DNA from 3 places in the Bradyrhizobium sp. 35 genome. Region 1 is predicted to be linked to each of the others. Evidence: predicted binding sites of a transcription regulator. Region 1 holds the regulator's gene; each other region holds the start of a gene.
The links. The regulator LexA, encoded in region 1, represses DNA repair genes until DNA is damaged. The targets are predictions, from matches to a motif close to TGTTCNNNNTGTGTTCNG.

Region 1 (4,733 bases):
TGCCGCCTTTCATTTCCACCGTGTCACGCCGTTCGGCGTGCTCGCCAATCTCGGCGCGATGCCCGTGGTCTCTGCGCTGGTGATGCCGGCGGGGCTGTTGGGGCTGCTTGCTGCGCCGTTCGGGCTGGACAGCGTGTTCTGGTGGCTGATGGGGATTGGCATCGAGTGGATGGTCGCGGTCTCGCGCTGGGTCGCGGCCTTGCCGGGCGCGGTGGGCCGCATCCCGGCGTTCGGGATCGCGCCGCTGATCGCGGCGAGCCTGGGAATCATTGTGCTCGGCTTGTTGCGCACGCCGCTGCGCTGGTCCGGCGCCCTGGTGCTGCTGGCAGCGATCCTCTGGGGACTGTCGGCGCGGCAGCCCGACATCCTGATTGCCGGGGATGGCGCGAGCGTCGCGGTGCGGGGCAGGGACGGATATCTGCACCTGATCAGGACGAACAAGGACGGCTTTCTGCTCAAGGAATGGCTCGCTGCCGACGCCGATCCGCGCGATGCGGGCAGAGCCTCGCTTGCCGATGGCGTGTCCTGCGACGAATCCGGCTGCGTGACGCCACTGGCCGACGGGAGGCTGGTCGCGCTGGCACTGCGCGTCGACGCTCTCGCAGACGATTGCAGTCGGGCCGCCCTGGTGGTGACGACTCGTCCCGCGCCGCCCGATTGCGCGGCGATGGTGGTCGATCGGCAGCGGCTCGCCAGCCAGAGCGCGCTGGCGCTGACGCAGCGTGGTGACGGTTTTGTGGTTCAGGCAGTGAGGGCGAGAGGCACGAGCCGCCCCTGGTTGCCGGCCGGCGCCGGCGAGGGTGATTTCGACGGCAGCCTCGCGCCAAAGTCGACCGCGCCTCGCATCAAGGACGCAACGCCGGCGGACACCGACCTGCAAGCCGACGATTGATCTGATGGTGCGGAGCAACGCAGTGGTTCGGTGCGTCCGTTCGGATTCGCGGGGCGCAAACCACACCATCTCGCCGGCCACGGCCGGCGATGGCGATTCAATCCTGACCTCCGACCTCGTAGCCGGAGGGCGGCTCTGTCAGCCGATCGGCAGGTGCGTGACGGTCGGCTGCCTGTCGGCGGTGATCTGCGCCTTGTGCTCGCGCTCGGTGACCGACTGAGTCACCGGCAGTTGCAGCACCGTCGCGCGCTGGCCTTCGACGAGCTGCGTCACCAGCACGTATTTGCCGTCGGGGAATTCGATCGCATCATGATGGCGGTCGGGAACGTGCGGATCGATCTTGCCGAACTTGCCGACGCGGGAATTGATGGTGCGCGTCCAGATCCAGCGATTGTCGTAGCGGACGTCGTCGGCGAAGGCGAGCTCCGTCCCCGGCAGCAGGCAGACGGCGACGGACGGATCGGCTGCAGAGGCGAAGCCGCGCGTCGAGGTGCCGCGGAAGCTTGTCGTGACGATCGTCTCGCCGACTTCGGCGGGGCGCGACGCGACGGCATGTAGGCTGTAGTCACACATCGGGTGCTCCTCATGCTGGGATAGCAACCCGCGTCTCTTATCGAGGCGCAGGCCTCTATCAGAGTGGAAGCACGAACGCTGTGCTTGGTTGTGGGCAAATCTGCGGCTGGCTTCCGCAAGCCGCGATCACATTATCTTTCCCGAATTCAATAGGAACAAAGCTCGCCGCGATGCATTCGGGAGGCGCGTACGCGAACATTGCCAACTTGGCTGCAACGGCCGAACTTGACCGCTGGTCGCTGTTTCCTCGAACAACCGAGCCGCGAAGCGGTGCTGCTTGAAGCGGTGCTGCTTCGTCGGCGTGGCGAGGAGCCAGCGTTGGAGGAGGGGCCGGATAGTCTGTGCAGAACCAGAAAGGCTATCCAGCCGGAGCGGACGATGATCCGCTCCAATCTCTGACCGGCGATGCCGATCGGAAGCGCGCGAGGCGCCAAGCACCTCCGGCATGAAGTGCTTCCGATATGAAGTACTGCCGATAGAAAGGACTCCCGGTATCAGTACTTCCGGTAAAGCCCGATCAGCTTGCCCTGAATCTTCACCCGGTTGGGCGGCAGGATGCGGACCTCATAGGCCGCGTTGGCGGGCTCGAGCGCGATCGAGGCGCCGCGACGGCGGAAGCGCTTCAGCGTCGCTTCCTCGTCGTCGATCAGCGCCACCACGATGTCGCCGGTATCGGCGCTCTCGTTGCGCTGGATCAGGGCCATGTCGCCGTCGAGAATGCCGGCTTCGACCATCGAGTCGCCGCGCACTTCCAGCGCGTAATGCTCGCCCGAGCCGAGCATGTCAGGCGGTACGCTGATAGTATGGCTGCGGGTCTGCAACGCCTCGATCGGCGTGCCGGCCGCGATGCGGCCCATCACCGGCACCGCGACGGGACGTTCGCCCTCGTCAGCGGGCAGGCTCGCGCTCGCACGCACCTTGCCGAGATTGCCCTCGATGACGCTCGGCGTGAAGCCGCGGCGGCTGCCAGCGGCTGCCTGGAGCTCCGGCAGCTTGATGACTTCAATCGCACGGGCGCGGTTGGGCAGGCGTCGGATGAAGCCACGCTCCTCGAGCGCCGTGATCAGGCGATGGATGCCCGACTTCGAGCGCAGATCGAGCGCATCCTTCATCTCGTCGAAGGAGGGCGGCACGCCGCTTTCCTTCAGACGTTCACTGATGAACCGCAGAAGCTCGTATTGTTTGCGCGTTAACATCTCGACCAAAGTCCCCCGGTTGATGTCGTCCGATTCCGAGACGCTGAATTCGGCCATAAGCCGCTGCATGCTCGAAACAAATCATGAACAGACACTATATGTTCGATACATGTTCCGCAACTGCTTAATTTACGGTGAACAGAGCAAAGTGCGCGGAACGCGCGTTGCGGGGGCGCTCAGACGGGGAGCCGCAACACTTCGCAAGCCGTGCCGGCTTCGGCCTTCGGCGCGAATGGTGCGCGGACGAGAAGTACCTGTGCTGCAGCGAGATTCGCAAGCAGCGAAGAGTCCTGATGATTGACGGGAACAACGACGCGTGTGCCATCGTCACGCTCCTCAAGATGCGCGCGCAGATAGTCCTCGCGCTGGTCGTTGGCGCCGACGTCGCGGCCGAGCACGGCGCGTTCACGGCGATGGTGAATCACTGAACGGCCCGACAGGGCGCGAATCAGCGGCACCATGAACAGGAAAGCGCACACGTAGGACGATACGGGATTGCCCGGCAGGCCGATCACACCCATTGCGCCGAGTCGCCCGTGCATCATCGGCTTGCCTGGCCGCATCGCGATCTTCCAGAACGCCATCGCGATGCCTTCGTCCCGCAGTGCCTGCTGGACCAGATCGTGGTCGCCGACCGATGCGCCGCCGGTCGTGATCAGGACGTCGGCGCCGCTCTCGCGGGCGCGGCGGATGCCGGCGGTGGTGGCCTCGAGCGTGTCGGCGGCAATACCGAGGTCGATGGTCTCGGCGCCCTCGCTGCGGGCGAGCGCGTGCAGGGCGTAGCCGTTGGAATAGACGATCTGGCCGTGGCCGGGCGTGGTGCCCGGCATCACCAGCTCGTCGCCGGTGGCGAGAATCGCGACCTTCGAACGCCTGACAACGGCAAGGTGCGGATGATTCATCCCGGCGGCGAGCGCGAGGTCTCGCTCGGTCAGACGGCTTCCCTTGCGCAGGAGCACGTCGCCCTCGCGGAAATCGACGCCGGCGGGGCGGATGTGCCGGCCGGCGATCGCGGCTTCCTTGATCGTGATGCGCTTGCCGGCGGCGACCGTGTCCTCCTGGATCACGACGGCGTCCGCGCCAAAGGGAATGACGCCGCCGGTGAAGATCCGCACGGCCTCGCCGGCTCCGACCGTCCCCTCGAACGGTCGGCCCGCTGCGACTTCGCCGATGACGGTGAGCTCCGAATCGATCGTCGCGGCATCGGCCGCGCGCACCGCGTAGCCGTCCATCGCCGACATCGCTTGCGGCGGCTGCGTGCGCCGCGCCAAGACGTCACGCGCGAGCACGCGATGGTAGGCCTCGTCGAGGGAAATCATTTCTTCCGGCAGCGGCTCTGCACCCGCCAGCACCGCGGCAAGCGCGTCGGAAACCGGCATCAAGGCCACGGCGAAAACTCCTGCTCGGCACGTTCGGGCGAATGTTCCGCATGTCTTCTAGCCGAGCGCAGGCGCAGAGGCAAAAGCGGCTGAGCAGGCACAGTCATCCCGCCCCTTCACATTGTTCCGGAAGACAGGATCAAGCGCGTCGCGGCATGATCCGAAGGAGGTCACAGATCGGCAGGAGAGTGGTCATGGAAGCGACGAAAATCATGGCAAGGGGAGAACGCGCCATGGCCTGAATCGATCAGCTCCCTGCCTGCCCGGGAGTTACGTCGGGCGCCTTGGATCCCTGATCCTTGTCGGGCAGCGGGTCGGCTTGGGATTTCAGGTCGGCGGCCTTGCTCACAAGCTTGGCGGAAAGGTCCGAATCTGAAGTTGTCCTCGCGAATTCAAGAAGAAGAGAGGCCTGCTTGGTGAGGTAGGTTTTGCCCAGCAAGATGATGCATCCGTCCGTAGAAGTCCCAACGGACTCTAAGAGTCCGGAAGGCGGTATTCCGTTCCCGGAACTCTGTATAAAAATGTACAAAGTGATCCGGTTCCTCAATTTTTCAAAATTGGTCCGTCGGGCCGTGCCGTCGTGGGTTTCGCGACAACGGACCGTCGTCAAATGCCCAATGCCTTCAATGCGTTCCCGACGTCACGCGGCGAGGTCACATGCACCGCCATCAAGCCGCGCGCGCGCGCTCCCTC
Region 2 (4,733 bases), on a different contig from region 1:
GGTCTGCTCGCTCTATTTCGTGCCCATCGCCGGCTACATCCCCGACCGTCCGGTGATCAAATATCTCGCCGCCCAGCGCAACATCGAGGTCGCGTTCGCACCGATCGCCGGCACGCGCATCCTGGTCCCGTTCTGGCTGAAAGTGCCGACCCCGCTCGGGCCGGCCATGCTGGAAGCAACCAGCTTCATCACCAGCGCCCAGCCGCCCAAGGTCGCGAAGACGCAGTAGGGCTGGGTGCCGTAGCCCCGCTGCCGTAGCCCGGATGGAGCGCAGCGTAATCCGGGGTTCTTTGCTTCGGCCCCCGCATTGCGCTCCGCTCCATGCGGGCTACGGACCTCCCTTTTGGTGAAAATAAACATCAATGATTTCAACAACATGCCTACTGTGCATGGGGTTGTTTTCGCGCATTTTGTTTGGAGGGGGTCGAGAACCGGGAATCCATTTGACTCCTCCCCGATTCTGATTCGACTCCGCGCCGTCCCCAGCTTTAACGAATCCGCCATCGAAACGTCGCTTGTGCGGCGGAGCAAAACTCCATCTAGTGCGAACCCACAAGCCTCCCGCGACATCTTGCGTGAACGGAACAGGACTCAAGGGGGAGTCAGCGATTCGGCCGCGATTCGTTCTCAACTCGTTCCGAAGCTTAAAGCCAACGGGAAAAGCGTCGCAAAGTGAGACAGTTGCGCTGGGTTCAGGGAGAGGCGCCGCATTCTCCGCCGTCATGCCCCGGCTTGACCGGGGCATCCAGTACGCCGCGCCCTCTCGGTTTGATCTGCGCCGCCTCTGGAATACTGGATCGCCCGGTCGAGCCGGGCGAGGACAGCAGTGTGTGAGGCGAGCCCTTCGCGCCACCGCCCCAAAACAGCACTGACATTCGCCCCAATCGCCATTACCTAATCCCCCAGATGCCTTTTTCCTCCTCCCCCTTCGCTTCCGAGCGGCTTCCCGGCGCCGGCGTCACTGCGGTGCTTGGTCCCACCAACACCGGCAAGACCCATCTCGCCATCGAGCGGATGCTCGCGCATCCCTCCGGCATGATCGGGCTGCCGCTGCGCCTGCTCGCGCGCGAGGTCTACAACAAGATCGCAGCAAGGGTCGGCCCCGACGCCGTCGCGCTCGTGACCGGCGAGGAGAAGATCAAGCCGAAAGCGCCGCGCTATTGGGTCTCGACCGTCGAGGCGATGCCGCGGGATCTCGACGTCTCGTTCCTTGCCGTCGACGAGGTGCAGATCGCATCCGATCTGGAACGCGGCCACGTCTTCACCGATCGCATCCTCAATCGCCGCGGCCGCGACGAGACGCTGCTGCTCGGCGCTGCGACCATGCGCCCGATCATCGAGCGGCTGCTGCCGGGCGTCTCCATGATCACGCGGCCGCGCCTGTCGCAGCTGGAATTCGCGGGTGATCGCAAGATCACGCGGCAGCCGCGCCGCACCGCCATCGTCGCCTTCTCGGCCGACGAGGTCTACGCCATCGCCGAGCTGATCCGCCGCCAGCATGGCGGCGCCGCCGTGGTGCTGGGTTCGCTGTCGCCGCGCACCCGCAACGCGCAGGTCGCGATGTTCCAGAACGGCGAGGTCGATTACCTCGTCGCCACCGACGCCGTCGGCATGGGCCTCAATCTCGACGTCGACCACGTCGCCTTTGCCTCCGACCGCAAGTACGACGGCTACCAGTTCCGCCGCCTGACGCCGTCCGAATTCGCTCAGATCGCCGGCCGCGCCGGCCGCGCCACCCGCAACGGCACCTTCGGCACCACCGGCCGCTGCGGCCCGTTCGAGCCCGAGCTCGTCAATGCGCTGCAGAACCACACCTTCGATCCCGTGAAGGTTTTGCAATGGCGCAATTCGAAGCTGGATTTTGCTTCCCTCGGCGCGCTCCAGGTCTCGCTGAACCTGGCCCCCGGCCACGAGGCGCTGACGCGCGCGCCGATTGCCGAGGACATGCGCGTGCTCGACCACGCCGCCCGCGACGCCGAGGTGCGCGATGTCGCGCATGGCAAGGACGCCGTGGAACGGCTGTGGGAGGCCTGCCAGGTCCCGGATTATCGAAAGCTGTCGCCGGCCGCCCATGCCGAGCTGGTGACGACGCTGTACGGCTTCCTGATGCGGAAGGGATGCATCCCCGACGCCTGGTTCAGGACCCAGATCGACCAGGCCGACCGCGTTGACGGCGATATCGACACGCTGTCGGCCCGGATCGCGCAGATTCGCACCTGGACCTTCGTCGCCAATCGCCCCTACTGGCTGAAAGACCCCGAACGCTGGCAGGGGATCGCCCGCGAGGTCGAAAATAAATTATCGGATGCGCTCCATGAACGCTTGACTGAGCGTTTCGTTGATCGCCGGACCAGTGTATTGATGCGCCGCCTGCGGGAGAACACGAGCTTGAATACGGAAATCGGCAAGACCGGCGAAGTCATCGTCGAAGGCCATGTCATCGGCCGCCTCGATGGCTTCACCTTTGCACCGGATGCGGCGGAAGCCGGCTCCGATGCGAAAGCGTTGCAGGCTGCAGCGCAGGCCGTGCTCGCCGGCGAGATCAACGCGCGCGCCGAAAAACTGGGCAACGCACCGGACGAGCAGTTCGTGCTGACCTCGGAAGGCATCATCCGCTGGACCGGCGACGCCGTGGCGCGGCTGTCTGCCGCAGAGGAAGCGCTGCATCCGCGCATCCGCATCATCTCCGACGAACGCCTCACGGGCGCCCCCCGCGACAAGGTGCAGGCGCGGCTTGAGCTCTGGCTCAAGACGCATATCGAAAAGCTGCTCGGGCCGCTGTTCGAGCTCAGCAAGGCCGAGGACGTCACCGGCATCGCCCGCGGCATCGCCTATCAGCTCGTCGAGGCGCTCGGCGTGCTGGAGCGCCCGAAGATCGCCAACGAGCTGAAGGATCTCGACCAGCCCTCGCGCGCGACCTTGCGCAAATACGGCGTCCGCTTCGGCGCCTATCACCTCTATTTCCCCGGCCTGCTCAAGCCGGCCGGGCGTGCGCTGGCCGCGCTGCTCTGGGCGCTGAAGCAGGACAATGTCGATCCCTCCGCGCTGTCGGGCGCGCAGCATCTGGCGAGCTCGGGCCGCACCTCGTTCCCGGTCGACAAGCAGCTGCCGCGCGATGCCTATCGCGTGCTCGGCTACAAGCAGGCCGGCGAGCGCGCCGTGCGCGTCGATATCCTCGAGCGCCTGGCCGATCTGATCCGTCCGGCGCTGGCCTGGCGCGAGAACGCGTCTGGCGAAAAGCCCGCCGGGGCATTCGACGGCCGCAGCTTTGTGGTGACGCAGGCGATGACCTCGCTCACCGGCTCCGCCGGCGAAGACTTTGCCTCCGTGCTGCGTGCGCTCGGCTATCGCATGGACAAGCGCCCGCCGCTGCCGGCGAAGCCCGCCGCGGCTGTTGTCGAGACGCCTATTGCTGAGGCGCCTGTTGCTGAAGCCTCCAGCGAAGAGACGCCCGCAACCGAAACGCCGGTCGAGGACGCCGCAACCCCTGCGGATGCCGCGATCGAAGCCGCTGCCGAGCCTGTGACCGTCGAAGACGCGCCCGGGATGGAGCAGCACGACGAGCCCGCGCATGACGAGCCGGCGCTCGAAGCTTCCGTCACGCCGGAAGACGCTCCCGGCATCGCGCCACCTGCGGAAGAGCCTGTTGCCCCCGCTGAAGCTGTCGAAACCGCACCTGCCGAAACCGCGCCTGCAGAGACCGCTGCAACTGAAGCCGCTGCGTCGGCCGATGCGGCAGCGCCGGTGGAAGCCGCGGCCGCGCCCGCCGAGCCCGAGCTCATCGAGGTCTGGCGTCCCGCGGGCCGTCACGATGATCGCAAGCCGCGCCACGAGCGCCATCGCAACCAGCGTCATCACCAGCCGCGTCCACAGGCGGGCGCTGAAGCCGGCGCTGCGCCTGCCGAAGGCGAAGCCCAGCCTGCCGCCGACGGCGAGAAGCGCGGTGAGCGCCATCGCCATGGCGGCGGTCATCGTCGAGATGGTGGCAGGGACTTCCGCAAGCCGCGAGAAGGTAGCGCCGAAGCTGCGCCGCGTCCCGAGGGCCGCGACGACAAGAACCGCCGCTTCGAGGGCAAAAATGGCGGCAACAAGGACCGCGACAACAAGGACCGCAACAAGGGCAAGTTCGGCGGCGATCGCGACAAGGGCCGCGATAACCGTGGCCGCGACCGCGACAAGGGCCGCGACCGCCAGGGCGGACCGTCGCTGCGTCCCTACGCATCGAGCGCCACCCCGCGCGAGCGCGATCGTCCGGTCGATCCGAACTCGCCGTTCGCGAAGCTCGCTGCGCTGAAGGAGCAGCTGTCCGGGCGTAAGGAGTGAGCCCACGACCGAGCGGCAGCGCATCGACAAATGGCTGTGGCACGCGCGGGTGGTGAAGGCGCGCACCTCCGCGGCCGCGCTTGTCGAGTCCGGCCATGTTCGCGTCAACGGTGCACGCGAGAAATCGCCGGGGCATGCGATCAAGATCGGCGACGTGCTCACCATCGCGCTCGATCGCACCGTGCGCGTCTTGAAAGTCATCGCCTTCAACGAGCGCCGCGGCGACGCCGCCTCGGCCCGTGTGCTCTACGAAGAGCTCGGTGAAGGCCCGCCAAGTTCTCAGCGCAATTAATTGCGCTTTGAATTCATTTCTTGGTCGATCAAGCGCATAAAGCCGTCATGATCGGCCGTTCCTGAGCTTGCGGCGCCGGGCCATCCGCGCTACGCAAGCCGCGACTTTTAAAAGAGCT
Region 3 (4,733 bases), on a different contig from region 1:
CCGACGTCGATGCCGGGCGCGACCACGACCTCCCAGGGATGGCCGTCAGGATCGGCGAAATAGCCGGAATAGCCGCCGTAGTCGGTCTCATGTGCTGCCTTCAGCAACGCGGCTCCCTTGCTGACGGCGAAGACCAGCACCGCATCCACCTCCTCACGCGCGCGGCAATTCCAGGCGAGCGTCATGCCGCGGAACGTCGATGGCCTCGGATGATCAGGCAATTTGGCGTCGACCGCGAGTTGATCCCAGGGAAACAACGCGAGCACCGGACCGCCGGTGTCATAGAACGCAACGGTCTCGCCGGTTACCTTGAGCCGGCGCGAGAAACCGAGCGCGTCGTAAAAGGCAATGCTGGCGCGGATGTCGTTCACGCCCAGCGTGATGACGGTCAGCCGCGGGATAGGAGCTGGCGGTTCCTTACTCATAGACGCCTCTCTCACTTCGTCCCTCAGAACAGGCTGAGCTGATCGCCGTTCCGCTTCGGCTTGGCAAAATGATCCGTCGTCAGCTTGGCGCGCCGTTTGTTCAGCCCGAGCCTGTCGCAAGCGATCTCGAAGCGGCGGCCGATGGTCCAGGCCATCGGGCCGGTGCCCTTCATGCGCTCGCCCCATTTCGCATCGTAGTCACGGCCGCCGCGCATGTCGCGGATCAGCGTGAAGACGTGGCGATACCGGTCCGGATAGTTCGCCATCAGCCATTCCCGAAAGAGATCGCGCACCTCGAGCGGCAACCGCAGCAACACGTAGGAGGCCTCCTTGACGCCGGCATGGGCGGCGGCATCCAGGATGCGCTCGATCTCGGAATCGTTCAGCGCGGGGATCACGGGCGCGACCATGACGGTGGTCGGAATGCCAGCCTCGGAAAGCTGCTTCAGTGCCTCCAGCCGCTTCGGCGGCGTGGACGCCCGCGGCTCCATGGTGCGCGCTAGTTTCGGATCGAGCGAGGTCACGGAGATCCCGACCTTGGCGAGGTTGCGTTTGGCCATTCGCGCGAGAATGTCGATGTCGCGCACGACCAGCGCCGACTTGGTGACGATCCCGACGGGATGGCCGGCGCGCTCCAGCACCTCCAGAATGCCGCGCATGATTTTGCGCTCGCGCTCGATCGGCTGATAGGGATCGGTGTTGGTGCCGATCGCGATCATCCGCGGCTCGTAGCCCGGCGCCGCAAGCTCCTTCTCGAGCAACGCCGGCGCCTCGGGCTTCACGAACAGCTTCGACTCAAAGTCGAGCCCCGGCGACAGGCCGAGATAGGCATGCGTCGGCCGCGCGAAGCAATAGACGCAGCCGTGCTCGCAACCGCGGTAGGGATTGATCGAACGATCGAAGCCGATGTCGGGAGATTCGTTGCGGGTGATCACCTTGCGCGAGGTGTCGATCCCGACCGTGGTCTTGAACGGGGGCAGTTCTTCAAGGCTCTGCCAGCCATCGTCGAATGCGACGCGCGCCTCGGCCTCAAACCGGCCGCTGGCGTTGGACTGCGCGCCCCGGCCTCGCCTGCGCTGGCGGTCGATGGCGACCGCCAGCTCAGGGAAGTCAGAAGGCGCACCCGCCGGCTCGGAGGGCGCCGTGACCGGCGGGTGCTTGAGAGCATGAGAGGATGCTGGACTCATGAAGCCAAGATAGCATGCCAAAGGAACAAATCAAGAACACAAACAAAAAACGTGAAAACAACCCCATGCACAGTCGAGCTGCCCAAATTTCGGGCGGGGGTTTTTGACTTCACGCAACACCAGCGTGACCACGATTCCGTTTGATCACGGGAGGGATCGATCGTCGCGGAACATGGTTGATGACGATCGTTGGGTGAAGGTCGGCAAGAACATGACAAATCAACAACAATTGGCCGCAGCGAGCAGCAACCTCGATCTGCTCGACCGCTATTGGCGCGCCGCGAACTATCTCTCCGTTGGGCAAATCTATCTCCTCGACAATCCGCTGCTGCGCGAGCCCTTACGGCCCGAGCACATCAAGCCGCGTTTGCTCGGCCATTGGGGCACGACGCCCGGTTTGAACTTCATTTATGCCCATCTCAACCGCATCATCCGCGCGCTGGACCTGAACGTGATCTATGTCTGCGGTCCCGGGCACGGCGGCCCCGGCATGGTCGCCAACACCTATCTCGAAGGCAGCTACAGCGAGCTCTATCCCGATATCGCGCGCGATACCGAGGGGTTGCGCAAGCTGTTCAGGCAATTCTCCTTCCCCGGCGGCATCCCGAGTCACGCGGCGCCGGAAACGCCGGGCTCGATCCACGAAGGCGGTGAGCTCGGTTACGCGCTGGTGCATGCCTATGGCGCGGCCTTCGACAATCCCGACCTGATCGTCGCCTGTGTCGTCGGTGACGGCGAGGCCGAGACCGGCCCGCTCGCCGCGTCCTGGCACTCCAACAAATTCCTCAATCCTGCGCATGACGGCGCGGTGCTGCCGATCCTGCATCTCAACGGTTACAAGATTGCCAATCCGACCGTGCTCGGCCGGATGCGCGACGACGAGATCCGCGATCTCTTCCGCGGGCTCGGCCACGAGCCGCTGTTCGTCGAGGGCGACGATCCCAAATTGATGCACCGGGCCATGGCAGACGCGCTCGACGTCGCGCTCGTCAGCATCCGGTCGATCCAGCAGCACGCCCGCGACGGCCGCAAGAGCGTCGAACGTCCGCGCTGGCCGATGATCGTGCTGCGCAGCCCGAAGGGCTGGACCGGCCCCAAGGAAGTCGACGGCAAGAAGGTGGAGGGCTTTTGGCGGGCGCATCAGGTGCCCGTCGCGAACTGTCGCGAGAACCCGGCGCATCTGAAGATTCTCGAAGACTGGATGCGCAGCTACGAGCCGGAAAAGCTGTTCGACGCGAACGGCGCGCTCATTGCCGAGCTCCAGGCGCTCGCGCCCGAAGGCAATCGCCGCATGGGCGCCAATCCGCACGCCAATGGCGGCCTTCTGAAGAAGGAGCTGAAGCTGCCGGACTTCCGCAGTTTCGCCGTCGAAGTAGCGCAGCCGGGCGGCGTCGTGGCGGAGGCAACCCGCGAGCTCGGGAAATTCCTGCGCGACGTCATCCGCCTCAACACCGAGGCCCGCAACTTCCGCATCATGGGCCCGGACGAGACTGCGTCGAACCGGCTCGATGCGGTGTTCGAGGCCACCGAACGCGTCTGGATGGAGCCGACAAAACCTTACGACGTGCATCTCGCCCAGGACGGACGCGTGATGGAAGTCCTGAGCGAGCATCTCTGCCAGGGCTGGTTAGAGGGTTACCTGCTCACGGGCCGACACGGCTTCTTCTCCTGCTACGAGGCGTTCATCCACATCGTGGATTCCATGTTCAACCAGCACGCCAAATGGCTGAAGGTGACCCGGCATCTGCCGTGGCGGCGACCGATCGCCTCGCTCAACTATCTGCTCACCTCGCATGTCTGGCGTCAGGACCACAACGGCTTCAGCCATCAGGATCCCGGTTTCGTCGATCTCGTCGCCAACAAGAAGGCCGACATCGTCCGCATCTACTTCCCGCCGGATGCCAACACGCTGCTGTGGATCGCCGATCACTGCCTGCGCACCTATGACCGCATCAACGTCATCGTCGCCGGCAAGCAGCCGGCGCCGCAATGGCTGTCGATGCAGGAGGCAGCCACGCATTGCGCCGCCGGCATCGGCATCTGGAGCTGGGCCGGCACGGAAGATGCGAATGGCGAGCCCGGTGTCGTGATGGCCTGCGCCGGCGACGTGCCGACACTGGAAACGCTCGCTGCCGTCGACCTGCTGCGCAAGGCGCTGCCCGAGCTGAAGATCCGCGTCGTCAACGTCGTCGACCTCATGACGCTGCAACCCAGGGAGCAGCACCCGCACGGCTTGTCCGACCGCGACTTCGACGGCCTGTTCACGCGCGACAAGCCGGTGATCTTCGCCTATCACGGCTATCCTTATCTGATCCACCGGTTGACCTATAACCGCACCAACCACGCCGGCATGCACGTCCGCGGCTTTGCCGAGGAAGGCACCACGACGACGCCGTTCGACATGGTCGTGCTCAACGAGCTCGACCGCTATCACCTCGCGATCGAGGCGATCGAGCGCGTGCCGGGGCTCGCGACCAGGGCGGCGCAGGTGAAGCAGCAATTCCGCGACAAGCTGATCGAGCATTCGCGCTATGTGCGCGAACACGGCGAGGACATGCCGGAAATCCAGGAATGGGTCTGGCAGAACAGCGCCGGCGGCAACACGCCGGCAGAGGCAGGCGACTGAGGAGAGCCATGTCGAACACGGTTCTCGTTCTCAACTCGGGATCGTCGAGCATCAAATTCGGCCTGTTCGATATCTCGGCGGCCGAGCCCGCCCTGCTCTGCAAGGGCCTGCTTGACGAGCACGAGACGAAGCCGCGGCTCGTCGTGAAGAGTCCCGCGGGCGAAGACCTGTTCGAGAAACGGAGGGAAGCATCGGATGCGGCCAGCGATCATCTGTTCGCCGACGTGCTCGGCTTCATCGAGGATCGTTTCGGCGACCATCGCTTGCGCGCCGTCGGCCATCGCGTCGTCCATGGCGGTCCGGACTATTCCGCTCCGGTCGAGCTGACGGAGGATGTCACCGCAAAGCTGCAAGCGCTGACGCCGCTGGCGCCCCTGCACCAGCCGCGCTGCCTGGCTCCGGTCCGCACTATCACGGCGATCAGGCCCGACCTGACGCAGATCGCCTGCTTCGATACCGCTTTCCACCACGGCATTGCGCCGCCCGCCAGCCGCT

Region 2: IVB36_RS26800 (helicase-related protein) is a predicted target of LexA. The motif match lies at 623-640, and genes of this name have one in related genera.
Region 3: IVB36_RS13600 (PA0069 family radical SAM protein) is a predicted target of LexA. The motif match lies at 1,634-1,651, and genes of this name have one in related genera.

The regions. Positions count from the first base shown of each region.
Region 1 covers NZ_JADPJC010000092.1:14,775-19,507, forward strand. The annotation lists gene IVB36_RS19715 (ComEC/Rec2 family competence protein) at 1-892, shown strand, start outside; gene IVB36_RS19720 (hypothetical protein) at 1,031-1,465, opposite strand; gene lexA (transcriptional repressor LexA) at 1,960-2,661, opposite strand; gene glp (gephyrin-like molybdotransferase Glp) at 2,838-4,049, opposite strand; gene IVB36_RS19735 (hypothetical protein) at 4,288-4,479, opposite strand; gene IVB36_RS19740 (HAD family phosphatase) at 4,647-4,733, opposite strand, start outside.
Region 2 covers NZ_JADPJC010000131.1:63,229-67,961, reverse strand. The annotation lists gene IVB36_RS26805 (DUF3108 domain-containing protein) at 1-229, shown strand, start outside; gene IVB36_RS26800 (helicase-related protein) at 907-4,323, shown strand; gene IVB36_RS26795 (RNA-binding S4 domain-containing protein) at 4,346-4,615, shown strand.
Region 3 covers NZ_JADPJC010000058.1:127,365-132,097, reverse strand. The annotation lists gene IVB36_RS13605 (VOC family protein) at 1-425, opposite strand, end outside; gene IVB36_RS13600 (PA0069 family radical SAM protein) at 449-1,612, opposite strand; gene IVB36_RS13595 (phosphoketolase family protein) at 1,824-4,238, shown strand; gene IVB36_RS13590 (acetate/propionate family kinase) at 4,247-4,733, shown strand, end outside.